Regions from separate parts of the Algihabitans albus genome, predicted to be linked through region 2. Evidence: predicted binding sites of a transcription regulator. Region 2 holds the regulator's gene; the other holds the start of a gene.
The links. Region 2 encodes HrcA, which represses chaperone genes, less so after heat shock. Its sites were predicted from a motif close to GTTAGCACTCNCCNNNGGNGAGTGCTAAC; they were not measured.
Positions count from the first base shown of each region.

Region 1: DBZ32_RS09220 (co-chaperone GroES) is a predicted target of HrcA. The motif match lies at 5,446-5,474, and genes of this name have one in related genera.

Region 1 is NZ_QXNY01000003.1:550,250-557,830, forward strand. Features, by position in the region: gene cpaB (Flp pilus assembly protein CpaB) at 1-115, opposite strand, end outside; gene DBZ32_RS09190 (A24 family peptidase) at 141-641, opposite strand; gene DBZ32_RS09195 (Flp family type IVb pilin) at 823-1,050, opposite strand; gene DBZ32_RS09200 (vWA domain-containing protein) at 1,497-3,071, shown strand; gene DBZ32_RS09205 (ferredoxin--NADP reductase) at 3,235-4,011, shown strand; gene DBZ32_RS09210 (TadE/TadG family type IV pilus assembly protein) at 4,036-4,632, opposite strand; gene DBZ32_RS09215 (TadE/TadG family type IV pilus assembly protein) at 4,629-5,291, opposite strand; gene DBZ32_RS09220 (co-chaperone GroES) at 5,528-5,845, shown strand; gene groL (chaperonin GroEL) at 5,865-7,502, shown strand.
Region 2 is NZ_QXNY01000004.1:431,542-439,122, forward strand. Features, by position in the region: gene rdgB (RdgB/HAM1 family non-canonical purine NTP pyrophosphatase) at 1-393, opposite strand, end outside; gene rph (ribonuclease PH) at 458-1,183, opposite strand; gene hrcA (heat-inducible transcriptional repressor HrcA) at 1,431-2,519, shown strand; gene DBZ32_RS12135 (nucleotide exchange factor GrpE) at 2,559-3,317, shown strand; gene mutS (DNA mismatch repair protein MutS) at 3,360-6,041, opposite strand; gene DBZ32_RS12145 (hypothetical protein) at 6,223-6,726, shown strand; gene DBZ32_RS12150 (OmpA family protein) at 6,763-7,362, opposite strand; gene DBZ32_RS12155 (hypothetical protein) at 7,328-7,581, opposite strand, start outside.

The DNA.
Region 1 (7,581 bases), on a different contig from region 2:
GCGGCGCGGCAGGCGGCGGCGGAGGTGGCGGCTGCAGAATACTGCGCGCCATGAAGACGGTCCCGAGGCCGGCAACCAGGGCGATGCCGAACAGTAGAAGTTTCTTGGGCGACATGGCGAAGCCTCCCGCGGATCAGGGATTAGCCGAGCAACCCGGCATAACGGGCAAGCACGAAAAGGCCGCCGCTAGCGATGGCGACCCCGTAAGGAATCGGCTGTTGTGCGATCGAAGCGCCGAGGTGCTCGCGCAGATCGGCTGGGGCCAGGCGGCGGAGCCACCAGATCCGTGTCAGAACGATTACGGCGAGCAGCCCACCGGCCAGCGACATGATCACCACCAGACCGGCCAGGAGCGCGGGTCCTGCCCAAAGGGCCGTCGCGGCAAGGAGCTTGACGTCGCCGCCACCGGCCAGGCCGGCGGCAAAGAGCCCGAGCCCGATCAAGAAGACCAGCGCGAAGATCGCCAGATGCAGCGGCCAGGCACCTTGCGTGGCACCTGTCAGAGCATAGAGAGCGAAGCTGGCGAGCAGAATAAGGCTGCAGGTATCGGGAATGAGATAACGCCGCAGATCGCTGCCAGCCGCGACCAGAAGTGCCGAAGCGGCGGCCAGGAGGCTGAGCTGAATCACGTACGGCGTCATGACAGATCTGCCCTATCGAAAAGGTTATCGGTCCGAAAAATCACCGCCGGATTGCAGTTCTTCGTCTCAAATCCAACGATCTCGGCAGACGAAAAACCGTCCGACGGCCGAGGGCTGTTGCTGCAACCCTCGACCGTCGACGCGGATTTGGTGTTTCTCTCTCGAAGGGGACACCAACAACTTAGCCGCCTTCACCTTCACCTTCACCTTCGCCTTCACCACCACCCAAAGCGGCCGGCGTGTTGGCTTCCAGCGTGCCACCGACGCCGCTGAAAATGGTGTCGAGGGCGCCACCCAGCTGGGTCATACCCGCAATGGCGGCGACCGCGACCAGGGCGGCGATCAGGCCGTACTCGATGGCCGTCGCTCCGGTTTTGCTCTTCATCAACAAAGTAACGAGGCGTCGCATGATGACCTCCATCTAGCTGCGTTGCGGCGCGTTTCTGATGGAGCCATTTGAAACCAGAAACATGAACGAGCAGTTAATTCACTGAGCTATTATTTAATCACGAGAAGTGATTATTTTTGAAGCTAGTTTGTTTTGTTTATACTCGCAAAAATTGATCAGATTGACTTGATTTTCGAATTAATCTTCTTGCAAAATTCGTTCGAGATTGACTTCAAATAAAACCAAGAAGATCCATTCTGTTTATTTCATTTATACATTTTTTACCCGCAATACATACAATCGAATCCGGTAGTCACAGCGGCTTTACACTGTACCCCCAGGGATCAAGCACCATGCCGAGCCCACATCCTTGCCTGCAACGTCGACTTACACACGTCAAAGACGTTATCGATCGCGTCTCTCGACGCCTCTCGCTACATGGGCTGCGCTCCAACCAATCCGGCATCATGGCCGTGTTCCTGGCAATCGGTCTCATTCCCCTGGTCGGCGCCGCCGGCTTGGCGATCGATACGACACGCGGCTATCTCGTGAAGGCCCGTCTCAATCAAGCGCTCGACGCCGCGGCGTTGGCAGGCGGCCGCGTTTTCTATGAGGAAGACCGAAACGACGATATCCGCGCCTTTTTCGATGCCAACTTTCCGCCTGGTTTCCTGGGCGCCGACGTCAGCGAGCTGACCATCACCGACGACCCGGAAAACGGAAAACTGACCGTGGCGGCCTCGGCACAGATCCCGACGTCGCTGGTCAGCGTGCTCGGCTTCGAGGAGCTGAACGTCAGCGCCCGTTCGGTCGTTCTGCGCGCGGACCGCGGCATGGAACTGGTGCTGGTGATGGATAACACCGGCTCCATGCGCGGCAGCAAGATGTCGCAGATGCGCGACGCGGCCCACGAGCTGGTCGACATCCTTTATGCCGACCGCACGGTGGTTCCGAACTTCTGGATCAGCCTGGTGCCCTACACCGCAGCGGTGAACGTTGGTGCCGGCAACACGGGCTGGCTGGTACCGGGGTCTTTGGATCGCGCCGTCTATGAACTGGATGCCAGCGAAGTGGACCTGGAAGACTGCCGCGGCACCAACGTCAATTGGGATTTGATCCGCAACGTCTGTACGATCGGGACTCCGGTTGTGCACGGCGACTGGACCGAAGCTGCCTGCAGCGGCGTCGGTGTCTGGGTCGGACTGACCAGCGAGTGCGTCGTCTCCTACGCCTGGAAAGGCTGCGTCGAGGCGCGCTACGGCTCCGGAGACGACGTCACCGACGCGCCACCTGCAACGGCTCCCTTCCAGCCCTACTACTGGCCGCGCTGGCGCAACGGCAACGATATCGAGAGCCGCTATAACTCCTGGCTGTTCGATAACGAGCTTCTTCTTCAAAACGAGAACACGGCGGTCGACGAAACGGAAGCCACCAACACAGACAGCAACAACGGCCTCGGTCCGAACCTCGGGTGCGGCCCTCCAATCACTCCCTGGACCGACCAGCGCGGCACCGTCGAGGCGGCGATCGACGATATGAACTCCTGGCATCGCGGCGGCACGACCACCAACCTGGGCCTGGTCTGGGGATGGCGTCTGCTGTCACCCCGGTGGCAGGGCCTGTGGGGCGACCCGAACCTGCCTCTGCCCTACGACGAACCGTTGATGCAGAAGGTCGCGGTCATCCTGACCGACGGCGATAATCTGTTTTACGATGGTCATGCCCCCTCCGGAGACACGGACTACACCGGCTATCAGCGCATTTCGGACGGACGTATCGGCACCACGAACAAAAATACCGCCCGGCGCGAACTGAACGACCGCACGCTACAGATCTGCAATGCCATGAAGGCGGAGCAGATCATCATCTACACCATCACCTTCGACGTGCGCACCGACAGCCGAGGACAGGACATCCGCGACACCTTCCGCAACTGCGCCACGACGCCCGGGCATTTTTTCGACTCCTACGGTGGCTCCGGGCTCAGCCAAACGTTCCGCGTGATCGCAGCTCAGCTCTCCAACCTCCGCATTGCCGAATAGCCGTCATGCATCCGAGGCATTGCAACGGCATACTCGACAGGTTGCAACCTGTCAGGGGGTTGCGCCCTGTCGGGCAATCCGATAGCTGAAAGTCGGCTGCTCAACGACCCTTCTTCGCGGCCACCTTCCCATCAGCCAGCAGTCGGGATGCGTCACCTTCGTCATGAGCAAAGCCATTCAGGAAGAAAGCGTCGTTTCAGTCCGCCACTGGACGGACGATCTCTTCAGCTTCAGCACCACGCGGGATCCGGCCTTTCGCTTCCTGAATGGCCAGTTCACGATGATCGGCCTGAAGGTCGAGAACAAACCCCTGCTGCGCGCCTATTCTATGACCAGCGCCAACTACGAGGATCACCTGGAGTTTTTCTCGATCAAGGTGCAGAACGGACCGCTCACCTCACGCCTGCAGCACGTCCAGGAGGGCGATAAGCTGCTTGTCAGTCAAAAGCCGACCGGGACGCTGGTGCAGGACAGCTTGATCCCGGGCCGTCATCTCTATCTCTTCAGCACCGGCACGGGTATCGCGCCCTTCTGTAGCATCATCAAAGACCCCGAGGTCTACGAACGCTTCGAGAAGATCGTGCTGATCCACGGCTGCCGGCGCGTGGCCGACCTGGCCTATGGCGGGTTGGTCGTTCAGCAGACCCTTGAGCACGAGCTGATCGGCGAAATTGTCCGCCCGAAGCTGCTTTACTACCCGACCACGACTCGCGAGGCTTCCCGGTACACGGGGCGCATCACCGACCTGGTGCAAAGCGCCAAGCTGTTCGAAGATCTCGATATCTCGCCGCTCGACAAAGAGCGGGACCGGGTCATGCTCTGCGGCAGCCCCATGATGCTGGCCGATTGCGTCGCGCTCTTGGAGCAGTCCGGCTTCCAGGAGGGAAGCCAGTCGAAACCGGGACAGTTCGTCATCGAGAAAGCTTTCGTCGAGAAGTAGACGGACGATGGCCTCGACGGACGGCTAGTTGATCGTGATCACCTGGTCCGACAGACGAGCTCGAAAAACCGACCAGTGATAGAGCGTCGACTGCTGAACGAACCTGTCGAAAATCAGCGGCGCGTAGCTGTAGTAGACCTCCGCCACGTACAGGCTTTCGTTCTCGCGCGGTTGCAGGTTCTGCGGCAACACGGCCTCGTCCCCCGGCAGACCGACCCGGCTCGCCCGCACCAAATCACCGGCGCCGATCTGCTGCCAGACGACTTCGGGCGGCGTGTCCGCAACACGGGTCACGGCGGAGATCAGCACGACGCCCTCCTGCGGGAAGCTGAAGGGCTGCATCAGGTGCTCGACGGAATCGAAGATGTTGACCAAATCCTGCGGCGTCACCTGAGCTCCGCGGGAAACGAGATCGCCGACGGACATGGCAGCCCGATCCAGCTTCTGCATGATCAAGACGTAACGGGCGAATTCGACCGCGCCCAGCAACAGGATCAGCAGGAGAGGCGTAACAACAGCCATCTCGACCAGAACCGTACCTTTGCGGTTCCAGCGCAAGAGCCGAAACAGCGACGTCCGCTTGCTCGTCAGGGCGCGTACCTCTGACCAAAGCGCAATCAAGGCGAACCTGCCGCGCCGCCGGCAGAGCCGTCGCCTGCACTGCCGAAAGGCTCGTTGCGGACCACAATCGAAGCACTCAGCCGCATCAGACCGTTTTCGTCGCCCATCAGCGGGTCCAGCATGCCCGTGAGCAAATCCCACTGGTAGCGCAGCGTGTAGAGCACGATATCGCCCGGCCCGCCGAGACCAGCAGCCCCCATATCGGCGTCCCACTGACCGTTTCCGTTGACGTCTGTGTAGGATTCGCCGCCGTCGAAACTGCCGTTTCCGTTGTCGTCGGCGAAAGGCTCCGGCTCCCCGATGTCGTTGAAACTGGGATAGACGAAGAAGGTGATGTCCACCTCATCCATCTCAACCAGACCCTGAGTATGTTCATCGACAATCTGCAGGATCCGTTCTATGCGGGTCTGCCCGTCCGGTGCGAAACCGGTGATACCGAAGCGCGCGGCTTCACGCAGCCCCCCTTCCATCAGGGAGGTGACGAAAAGCACCATGGCGACCTCGATCAGCCCGATCGCCAGCAGGATGAAGGCGGGGAAGACGATCGCGAATTCCACCAGGGTGGCGCCCGCGCGCGCGCGCCAGAAACGACGGCCGAGCGTGGCCAGCGCCAAGACGAGCGGCAGGGGCAGTCGGACAGATGGGTGACAGGCAACCATAGCCGGGATGCTACGCCCAAGGCGGTAAACAAGCCCTTACCAATGCTCACTTAACACTCTGAATTTTATATGTATTTTCAAATCAACAGAGCTTCCTGGGCGGAGGGCGATCCGTGCCTTGACATCCCCCCCCGGCTGCACGATCTATGAGCGAGTTGGCACTCATCGACAGAGAGTGCTAGTTTGGCGAATAGCCAAATCTCCAACGGTCATTGAACAGGATGGAGGAAAGTCCGATGAAGTTTCGGCCGTTGCACGACCGCGTGGTCATCCGCCGCCTCGGCGAGGACGAAAAGACCAGCGGCGGCATCATCATTCCCGACACCGCCAAGGAAAAGCCTATGCAGGGCGAGGTCGTGTCGGTTGGACAGGGCGCACGCGACGAGAAGACCGGCAAGGTCCAGGCGCTTGACGTGAAGCCGGGTGACCGGGTGCTCTTCGGCAAATGGTCGGGCACCGAGGTCAAGATCGACGGCGAAGAGCTGTTGATCATGCGTGAGTCGGACATCATGGGCGTGCTTGAGGGCATCAAGTCCTCCAAGAAAGCCGCCTGAGGCGAGAGGGCTAGACAAAATGGCTGCCAAAGACGTCAAATTTTCCTCCGATGCGCGCGAACGGATGCTGCGCGGCATCGACGTTCTGGCCGATGCGGTCAAGATCACACTCGGGCCCAAGGGCCGCAACGTGGTGCTCGACAAGTCCTTCGGTGCGCCGCGGATCACCAAGGACGGCGTGACGGTCGCCAAGGAGATCGAACTTTCCGACAAGTTCGAGAACATGGGCGCCCAGATGGTGCGCGAAGTTGCCAGCAAGACCAACGATATAGCCGGCGACGGCACCACCACGGCGACCGTGCTGGCGCAGTCGATCGTGCGCGAGGGCTCCAAGGCGGTTGCCGCCGGCATGAACCCGATGGACCTCAAGCGCGGTGTCGATCTGGCGGTGGAGGCCGTGGTTGCGGACCTTAAGAAGCGCTCCAAGAAGATCTCGAATAACAGTGAGATCGCCCAGGTCGGCACGATCTCGGCGAACGGCGACCGCGAGGTTGGCGAGATGATCGCCAAGGCGATGCAGACGGTCGGCAACGACGGCGTCATCACCGTCGAGGAGGCCAAGAGCCTGGAAACCGAGTTGGACGTGGTCGAGGGCATGCAGTTCGACCGTGGCTACCTCAGCCCCTATTTCGTAACCGACGCTGACAAGATGCAGGCTGTCCTGGAGGACCCCTACATCCTGATCCATGAGTCCAAACTGTCGAACCTGCAATCCCTGCTGCCGGTGTTGGAGGCAGTAGTGCAATCCGGCAAGCCTTTGCTGATCGTCGCGGAGGACGTCGAGGGCGAGGCCTTGGCGACCTTGGTGGTCAACAAGCTGCGCGGCGGCCTCAAGATCGCAGCCGTCAAGGCCCCGGGCTTCGGCGACCGCCGCAAGGCCATGCTGCAGGATGTCGCCATCCTGACCGCCGGCACCGCGATCAGCGAGGACCTCGGGATCAAGCTGGAGAATGTGACCCTCGACATGCTGGGCCGCGCCAAGAAGGTGGTCATTACGAAAGAGGAGACCACCCTCGTCGAGGGCGCCGGCAAGAAGAAGGATATCGAGGCTCGCTGCGGTCAGATCCGTGCCCAGATCGAGGAGACCAGCTCGGACTACGACCGAGAGAAGCTGCAGGAACGGCTGGCGAAACTGGCCGGCGGCGTTGCGGTGATCCGGGTCGGTGGCTCCACCGAGATCGAGGTCACGGAGAAGAAGGACCGCGTCGACGACGCCCTGCACGCAACCCGTGCGGCGGTCGAGGAAGGCGTTCTACCTGGTGGCGGCGCCGCTCTGCTCTACGCGACCAGAGTTCTGACCAAGCTGCAGCCGGTCAACGACGACCAACGGGTCGGCATCGACATCGTCCGCAAGGCTCTGCAGACGCCGGTGCGTCAGATCGCCGGCAACGCCGGTCACGACGGCTCGGTGATCGCCAGCAAGCTGCTGGAGCAGAAGGATGCCAACTACGGCTTCGACGCCCAGAGCGGTCAGTTCTGCGATCTGGTGAAGTCCGGTATCATCGACCCGACCAAGGTGGTGCGCGCGGCGCTGCAAGACGCGGCTTCGGTCGCCGGCCTGCTGATCACGACGGAAGCCATGGTCGCGGAACAGCCGGAGAAGAAGTCAGCCGCAGGTGCCGGCATGCCGGGTGGTATGGGCGACATGGACTTCTAAGCTCACGTTTCTCGGTGAACTTGGTAGGTTGGAGGAGGGGTCGCGGCTATGGCTGCGGCCCCTCGTCGATTCGCACTGT
Region 2 (7,581 bases):
GACGAAGTAAGCGTTGGCATGACTGCCGTTGCGCTGTGCCAGGGCTGTGCGATCTCCCAGTTCCTGCTCGACGCGCGCCATGGCGACCGAGAAGTCCTTCTGCGGGCCCGCCCAGCGCGCCGAATAGATGCCCGGGGCACCATCGAGCGCCGGGACCACGAGCCCGGAGTCGTCGGCGAGCGCCGGCAGATTGGCGCCGATGGCTGCGGCCACGGCCTTCAACTCCGCGTTGGCGGCGAAGGACGTGCCGGTTTCCTCCGGCTCGGGCAGCCCCAGCGCGCCAGCCGAGATGGCTTCGAGCCCAAAGGGCGCGATCAAATCGTCGATTTCCCGGATCTTGCCGGGATTGTGGCTGGCAATCACCAGCTTGCCTGTGAGCGTACGCGAATGCATACGCGGTAACATAGTTACGCGGCAAAGATTGTGCAGCCCCCGCTCGCGAGGCGTACCGCCAACGTTACGCCGGCGCCAACCCGACGGCCTTTTGTTGAAGCGCAACCAGGTCGGCAACACCCCTCTCGGCCAACTCCAGCAGCTGGTCGTATTGCTCGCGGGTGAAAGGTTCCTGCTCCGCAGTGGCCTGGACTTCCACAATGCCGCCGCCGGCGGTCAGTACGAAGTTGGCATCGGCCTGAGCGGTCGAATCCTCGGCATAGTCCAGATCGAGGATGGTCTCGCCCTGGTAGATGCCGCAGGAGATCGCTGCGACCGGCTCGCGCAGGGGGATCGTCTTGACGGCCCCGAAGCGTTGCATGTGTTGAAAGCAGAGGTGAAGGGCCACGTACGCGCCGGTAATCGAGGCCGTACGTGTACCGCCATCGGCTTGAATAACGTCGCAGTCCAGTTTGATCTGCCGCTCGCCGAAGCCGGTCAGATCGGTAACGGCGCGCAGAGAGCGGCCGATCAGTCTTTGAATCTCCTGGGTGCGACCCGATTGCTTGCCGCGCGCCGCCTCGCGGTCGATGCGGCTGTCGGTCGAGCGGGGCAGCATGCCGTATTCCGCTGTGACCCAGCCGCGTCCGGAGTTGCGCAGCCAAGGTGGCACACCTTCGATCAGACTGGCGGTGCAGAGGACGTGGGTGTCGCCGAACTTCGCCAAACAGGAGCCTTCGGCATATTTGTTGACCTCCGTCTCCAAGACGACGGGGCGCAGTTGATCGCGCGTGCGGCCGCTTGGGCGCATAGAAAACTCCTGGTGTTTCCGGTGAAGAGGCGTTGAGCGCGGCATAGCGCGGGTTCCTATAGGCTTGCAAGGGCCCTCTGGCGCCGCTTTGAGATCGGGCCTGTCGTGGGAGTCCGCCGGCGGCGCTTGTGCGGCAGGGGGCGACGTTGAAGTGACCGGCCGATTCGCTTACATCGGAGACGGCCGCCAAGAGCGCAGTCGCTGCGGGCGAGGCGGCGATTCAACCGGGGAGTAGCGCGCAACCGAGATGAGCAGCGTCAGGTCCGCAGTCGAGCAAATCGCCAGCGAACTGGGTGGCCTCAACGCCCGGCATCGCGACATCTTCCGCCGTATCGTGGAGGCTTATGTCGAGACCGGCGCGCCGATCGGCTCGCGCAGCCTGTCGCAACAGCTTGGCATGACGCTGTCACCGGCGACGATCCGCAACGTCATGGCGGATCTCGAGGATCTCGGCTTGCTGATGGCGCCGCACACCTCCGCTGGCCGCCTGCCGACCGAACTGGGGCTGCGGCTGTTTGTGGACGGTCTCCTGGAGCGCGGGAACCTAACCCGCGAGGAGCGCTCGGAAATCGATTCGCGCTGCGCCGCGCAGGGACGCAGCTTTACCGAAGTCATGGAGGAAACCTCCTCCATGCTGTCCGGTCTGTCACGCTGTGCCGGCCTGGTTTTCGCCCCCAAGTCGGACGCGCCGCTGAAGCATATCGAGTTCGTCTCGCTTGGCCCCGGCCGCGCTTTGGTCGTCCTGGTCACCCAGTCGGGACAGGTCGAGAACCGCGTGATCGACGTTCCGATCGGCTTGCCGCCCTCGTCCCTGGTCGAAGCGGGCAACTACCTGGCGGCGCGCTTGCGCGATCGCGGTCTCGGCGAGGCTTGCGGCGCCATCCAGAGCGAGTTGACTCAGACGCGCGCCGAGCTCGACACGCTGACCCGAAAGGTGATCGAGGCGGGTTTGGCCACCTGGTCCGGCGATGCGCCGAGCGGCGGTGGAGCTTTGATCGTGCGCGGTCAGCATCAGCTGCTTGACGATGTGCAGGCTCTCGAAGACCTGGAGCGCATCCGTCACCTCTTCACCGCGCTGGAGCGCAAGGAAGCGCTGCTGAAGCTGCTGGAGATGACGGAGATGGCTGAGGGCGTGCAGATCTTCATCGGCGCCCAGAACGAACTCTTTGGCTTGACCGGCTGTTCCCTGGTGGTGGCGCCCTACACCAACAGTGAGCAACAGATCGTCGGCGCCGTCGGCGTGATCGGCCCGACACGCATCGACTACGCCCGCATCATTCCGATGGTGGATTATACCGCCCAGGCTGTCGGCCGTTTGCTCGGCCGGCCATCCTGATCCACGCAACTGAGAGACTAAGGTAAGAAACGGAGCGTCATGACCGCCGATCCGAAGCAGAAGCCCGAAGGGCCGAGCACGGCCGACTTTGTATCCGATGAGCCTGCCCCGAAACCGGCCGAGGCCGCCGCAGCGGAAGCTGCCGCTGCGCAGGCCGCGGACGAGGAGGAGGCAATCTCGTTCGACGAAGAGACCTTGGAGGCTCTGGATTTAAACGAAGGCGAAGGCAACTTCGGCAGCCCTCAGGCGACAACGCCGCGTGAGGCCGAACTCGAGGCACAGGTTGCCGACACGAAGGATCAACTCGTGCGCGCGCTGGCCGAGACCGAGAACTTGCGCAACCGCGCCCGCCGCGAGAAGGCCGAAGCCCTGAAATACGCCGCCGCGCCATTGGCGAAGGATCTGCTGAGCGTGGCCGACAACCTGAAACGCGCTCTGGCCGCCGTTCCGACCGATGCCGTCGAGCAGGACCCGGCGCTGAAGACGCTCTTGACCGGCGTCGAGATGACCGACAAGGCCTTGGGCGACGCCTTCGCTAAGCATGGAATCGTGCCCATCGATCCGATCGGCGAGAAGCTGGACCCTCACCGCCACGAAGCGATGATCGAGATCGACGACCCGACCAAGCCGGCCGGCACGGTGGCGCAGGTCTACGAACTCGGTTGGCTGCTTGGCGAGCGCCTGTTGCGCCCGGCCCGGGTTGCCGTCGCGAAGGGCGGTCCGAAGGCGGGAACTGCCGGCGGTCAGGAGAACGACGAGCCGCCCGAGCCCGGCTCGACCGTCGACACGCAGGCCTGAGGCCGGGTCCCGTTTCGGCCGAGACTGGGGCGGGCCAGGGCGTCAGTCCTCGACGAGAGTTCTCAATCTGTAGAGCAACTCCAGCGCCTGCTTCGGCGTCAACTCGTCCGGGTTGATGGTCCGAAGTTCCGTATCGCTGAGGCTTTCTTGCGGCTGCGGGACGGCCCTATCGCTCCGGGGCACCGCCGCGAAGAGCGGCAGGTCGTCGGCGAGCCGGGTCAAAGCCCCCGCTTGTTCGCCCTGTTCGAGCAGTCCCAGCACCTCCTCGGCCCGGGTCACGGCGGCAGGCGGCAAGCCGGCAAGACGGGCGACGTGGATGCCGTAGGAGCGGTCGGCGGCGCCCGGTGCGACCTCATGCAGGAAGACCACCTCGCCCTGCCATTCCTTCACCCGCATGGCGTAGCAGGACAAGCGCTCCAGTTTGCCGGCCAGATGCGTGAGCTCGTGATAGTGGGTTGCGAAGAGGCCGCGACAGCGGTTCACCTCGTGGAGATGTTCGACGCAGGCCCAGGCGATCGACAGGCCGTCGAAGGTCGCGGTCCCACGGCCGATCTCGTCCAGGATGACCAGGGACCGAGCCGTTGCTTGATTCAGGATTGCGGCTGTCTCGACCATCTCCACCATGAAGGTGGAGCGTCCGCGCGCCAAATCGTCGGCCGCGCCGACTCGGCTGAACAGCCGGTCGACGGTGCCGATCTTCGCGCGGGCCGCTGGGACGAAGCTGCCCATCTGAGCGAGCACGGCAATCAGGGCGTTCTGCCTCAGGAAGGTGGACTTGCCGGCCATGTTGGGGCCGGTGACAAGCCAAAGCTGCTGAGCTTTGGAGAGGTCACAGTCGTTGGCGACGAAACGCGCGCCCTCGTTGGCCGCAAGCGCCGCCTCCACCACCGGATGTCGCCCGTCCTCCACGACGAAGATCGTCGAGTCCTCGACCTGGGGCCGGGTCCAGCGTGCTTCGGCCGCCAACTGGGCCAGACCGGCGGCCACGTCCAGTTCGGCGAGGGCGCGCGCGACTGCCGCGACCGGATCCGCGCGCTGTAGCACCTCCTCGACGAGCTGGGCGAAGATTTCCAGCTCGACTGCCAGCGCCCTGTCCGCAGCCTGCAGAATCTTCTGTTCCAGCTCGCCAAGTTCGGTCGTGCTGTAGCGGACCGCCGACGCCAAGGTCTGGCGATGGACGAAACCGGCTGCCGGATCCTGCGGCATCTTCGCGGCATTGGTTGCGGAGACTTCCAGGAAGTAGCCCAGCACGTTGTTGTGCTTGACCTTGAGGCTGCCGATACCGGTTGCCGCCGCATACTTGGCCTGCAGGCCGGCGATCAGGCGTCGGGATTCGTCGCGAAGCTGCTTCAGCTCGTCCAGGTGCGGCGCATAGCCGGCGGCGACGAAACCGCCGTCGCGCGTGAGCATGGGCAACTCCGGTGCCAGAGCTCGACTGAGGCGGTCGATGAGTCCCTCTTGCTGGCCCAACGCTTCGGCTGAACGGGTCAAAGCGGCGGGTGGCGGGTCTTCGCTCAGGCCCAGCAGATCGCCTTGCAGACCGGCGGCCTGCCTGAGGCCGTCGCGGATCGCGGCCAGATCGCGAGGACCGCCGCGCCCCAGCGATAGCCGCGACAGCGCGCGTTCCATGTCGGGAGCCTGGCGCAGACGGTTGCGCAGGCCCTCACGTAGATCCGCGCGTTCGACCAGCCAAGCGACGGCGTCCAACCGTGCCGCGATCTCACCCTCGTCGGTCAAGGGCGCCGACAGCCTTTGTGCCAGCAGGCGGGCGCCGGCCCCGGTCACCGTGCGGTCGAGAACGTTGAGCAGCGTGCCCTTGCGTCCGCCGGTCAGGGATTCGGTCAGCTCGAGGTTTCGCCGCGTCGCCGGATCGATCTCCATGACTGTCCCGCGCGCTTGACGGCGCAGCGGCGTCAAGCGCGGCAGCTTGCCTTTCTGTGTCAGCTCCACGTAGTCGAGTAGCGCTCCGGCCGCGGCCAGCTCAGCCCGCTCGAAGGCGCCGAAAGCGTCGAGCGCTTCGACCTCGAACACCGCCTGCAGACGGCGCCGCGCATTTTCGCTGTCGAAGCGCGCGGAGGGCAGCGGGGTTAAGGCCGCCTTCCAGTCGCCTAGCAGCTCGAAGAGGTCGGCACGCTGCAGCAGGCGTTCGGGCAGCAGCAGCTCGCCGGGAGCGATCCGGGCGAGGGCCGCACCCAGATTGCCGGGCGTCACGGCTTCGGCCAGAAAGTCGCCTGTCGAGACATCGAGCCAAGCGAGTCCGAGTTCACTGCCCGCGTCCGTCAGCGCGGCCAGATAGTTGTGCCGGCGGGCGTCGAGCAGCTCATCCTCGGTTAGTGTACCGGGGGTGACCAGGCGCACCACGTCGCGCTTGACCACCGACTTGCTGCCGCGTTTCTTCGCCTGAGCCGGATCTTCGAGCTGCTCGCAGATCGCGACCTTGTGGCCCTGGCGGATCAGGCGCGCCAGATAGGCCTCGGCAGCATGCACCGGCACGCCGCACATTGCGACCTCCTCCCCAGCATGCTGGCCACGCTTGGTCAGGGTGATGTCCAGATCCGCCGCCGCGACTTTGGCGTCTTCGAAGAAGAGTTCGTAGAAGTCGCCCATGCGGTAGAACAGTAAGGCGTCCGGGTATGCCCGCTTGATCTCCCAATACTGGGCCATCATCGGGGTCGCGGGGGGCGCGGATTTCGTTTCGGAAGCGGAAGGGGCGCTGTCTGGCATGGGCTGCGGAGGTGAGCGGATGCGGGAGGCGGACAGTAGCATCGGGGCCCGCGTGTCCCGACTCGGAATTTCGGTACCTGGAGATTCGAGATCGAAATGAAAAGGGCGCCGAGCATCCTTGCCTCGTCCTGCGACTCCGAATAGGACAAAGCCAATACAGATCAACTGGAGGCGATAGAGCGTGAGCGACGGGACAATGCCGGTCATCGAAGTGGTCGGCCGTTTCGAAACGAGAGCGGCCTTCGAACAGGCGGTCAGGGCGCTGACCGCCACGGGCTTCGGCCATGCCGACCTATCGGTGCTGGACAGCCACGAGTCGCTGGACGCCGCCGGTGAGGAGCGCGAAGCCTGGCGTGAAACTCTGGCCGCGTTGACCGGCGAGGTGAATTTCATCGGCCCGATCGCGGCGGCCGGCCTGATTGCAATCGCCACCGGGCCGGTCGGGGGCGCCATCGCTCTGGCCGCCGGTGCGGGGCTCTCAGGACTTGCTGCGCGCGACGTGCTGGAGAAGATCCAGGCGACTCCGCATACCGAGGCTTTCGCGCGCGCCCTTGAAGCCGGCGCGGTTCTGCTCTGGGTGCGGGCGGATACCCCCGAGACGCAGGCCAGCGCAACGGCGATTCTGGAAGAGGCCGGCGCCGAAGACGTGCACCTGCATAGCCGGTTGCAGCAGTCGGAAGGCTAGGGCCGTTCGTCGGATCTGATTCTGTCACCGTCCGACTCAGTTGGCGATGATCACTTCCACTCGGCGGTTGAGTTGACGGCCAACGGGGTTGTCGGAGCCGTTGGCGTGCCTGTTAGGCGCGACGGGTCGATTTTCACCGTAGCCTCGGGTGCGCAACCGCGCGCCCTTCAAGCCGAAGCTCTCGACAAGATAGCTCTTCACCGAGTTGGCGCGCTGCTCCGAAAGGCTCTGGTTGTAGGTTTCGCTGCCCTTGCCATCGGTGTGGCCCTCGATCTCGACGGGTGCCTGCGGCAGCTTTTCGATCAGGCTTGCCAAGCGCGCGAGCACTGGCTCGGCGTTGGGCCTGATGTCCGACTTGTCGAAGTCGAACAGGACATCGCCCGGCAAGTTGATCAGCGTGCCGCGTTCGGTCTCCTCACCGTCCAACTCGGTGATGAGGTCCTGCACGGTGACTTCGACAGCCGTACTCGGAATCATGCTGTCACTCGTGAGGGCCGAGGCCGTGGGGTCGCCGGACGCCGACAGGCTCGAGGCCGGAACCGTGGTCACCGACTGAACGGTCGAAGGCGTCAGGACCAACGTCTCGAAGACCGAGATCGGGTCACCCGAAACGTCCGTCAGGGCTTTTTTTTCCATCGGCGGCCACGGCTTCGGCGAGCGGGATCCGCACGTCGAAGTTTGGGGTTCGCGTTCGGTCGCTCACGCTGGCGCGGTGAGGATTGATGCGCAATTCGATCCAGTCAGCGGTCTCGGCGACGTGGCTGATGAATACCAGGGTTCCTTGTAGAACGCCCCCTTCGGCGACGCGAAGGTCGCGATTGTCCCTGGGTGGCATGATGCGGTACTGCGTCGTTG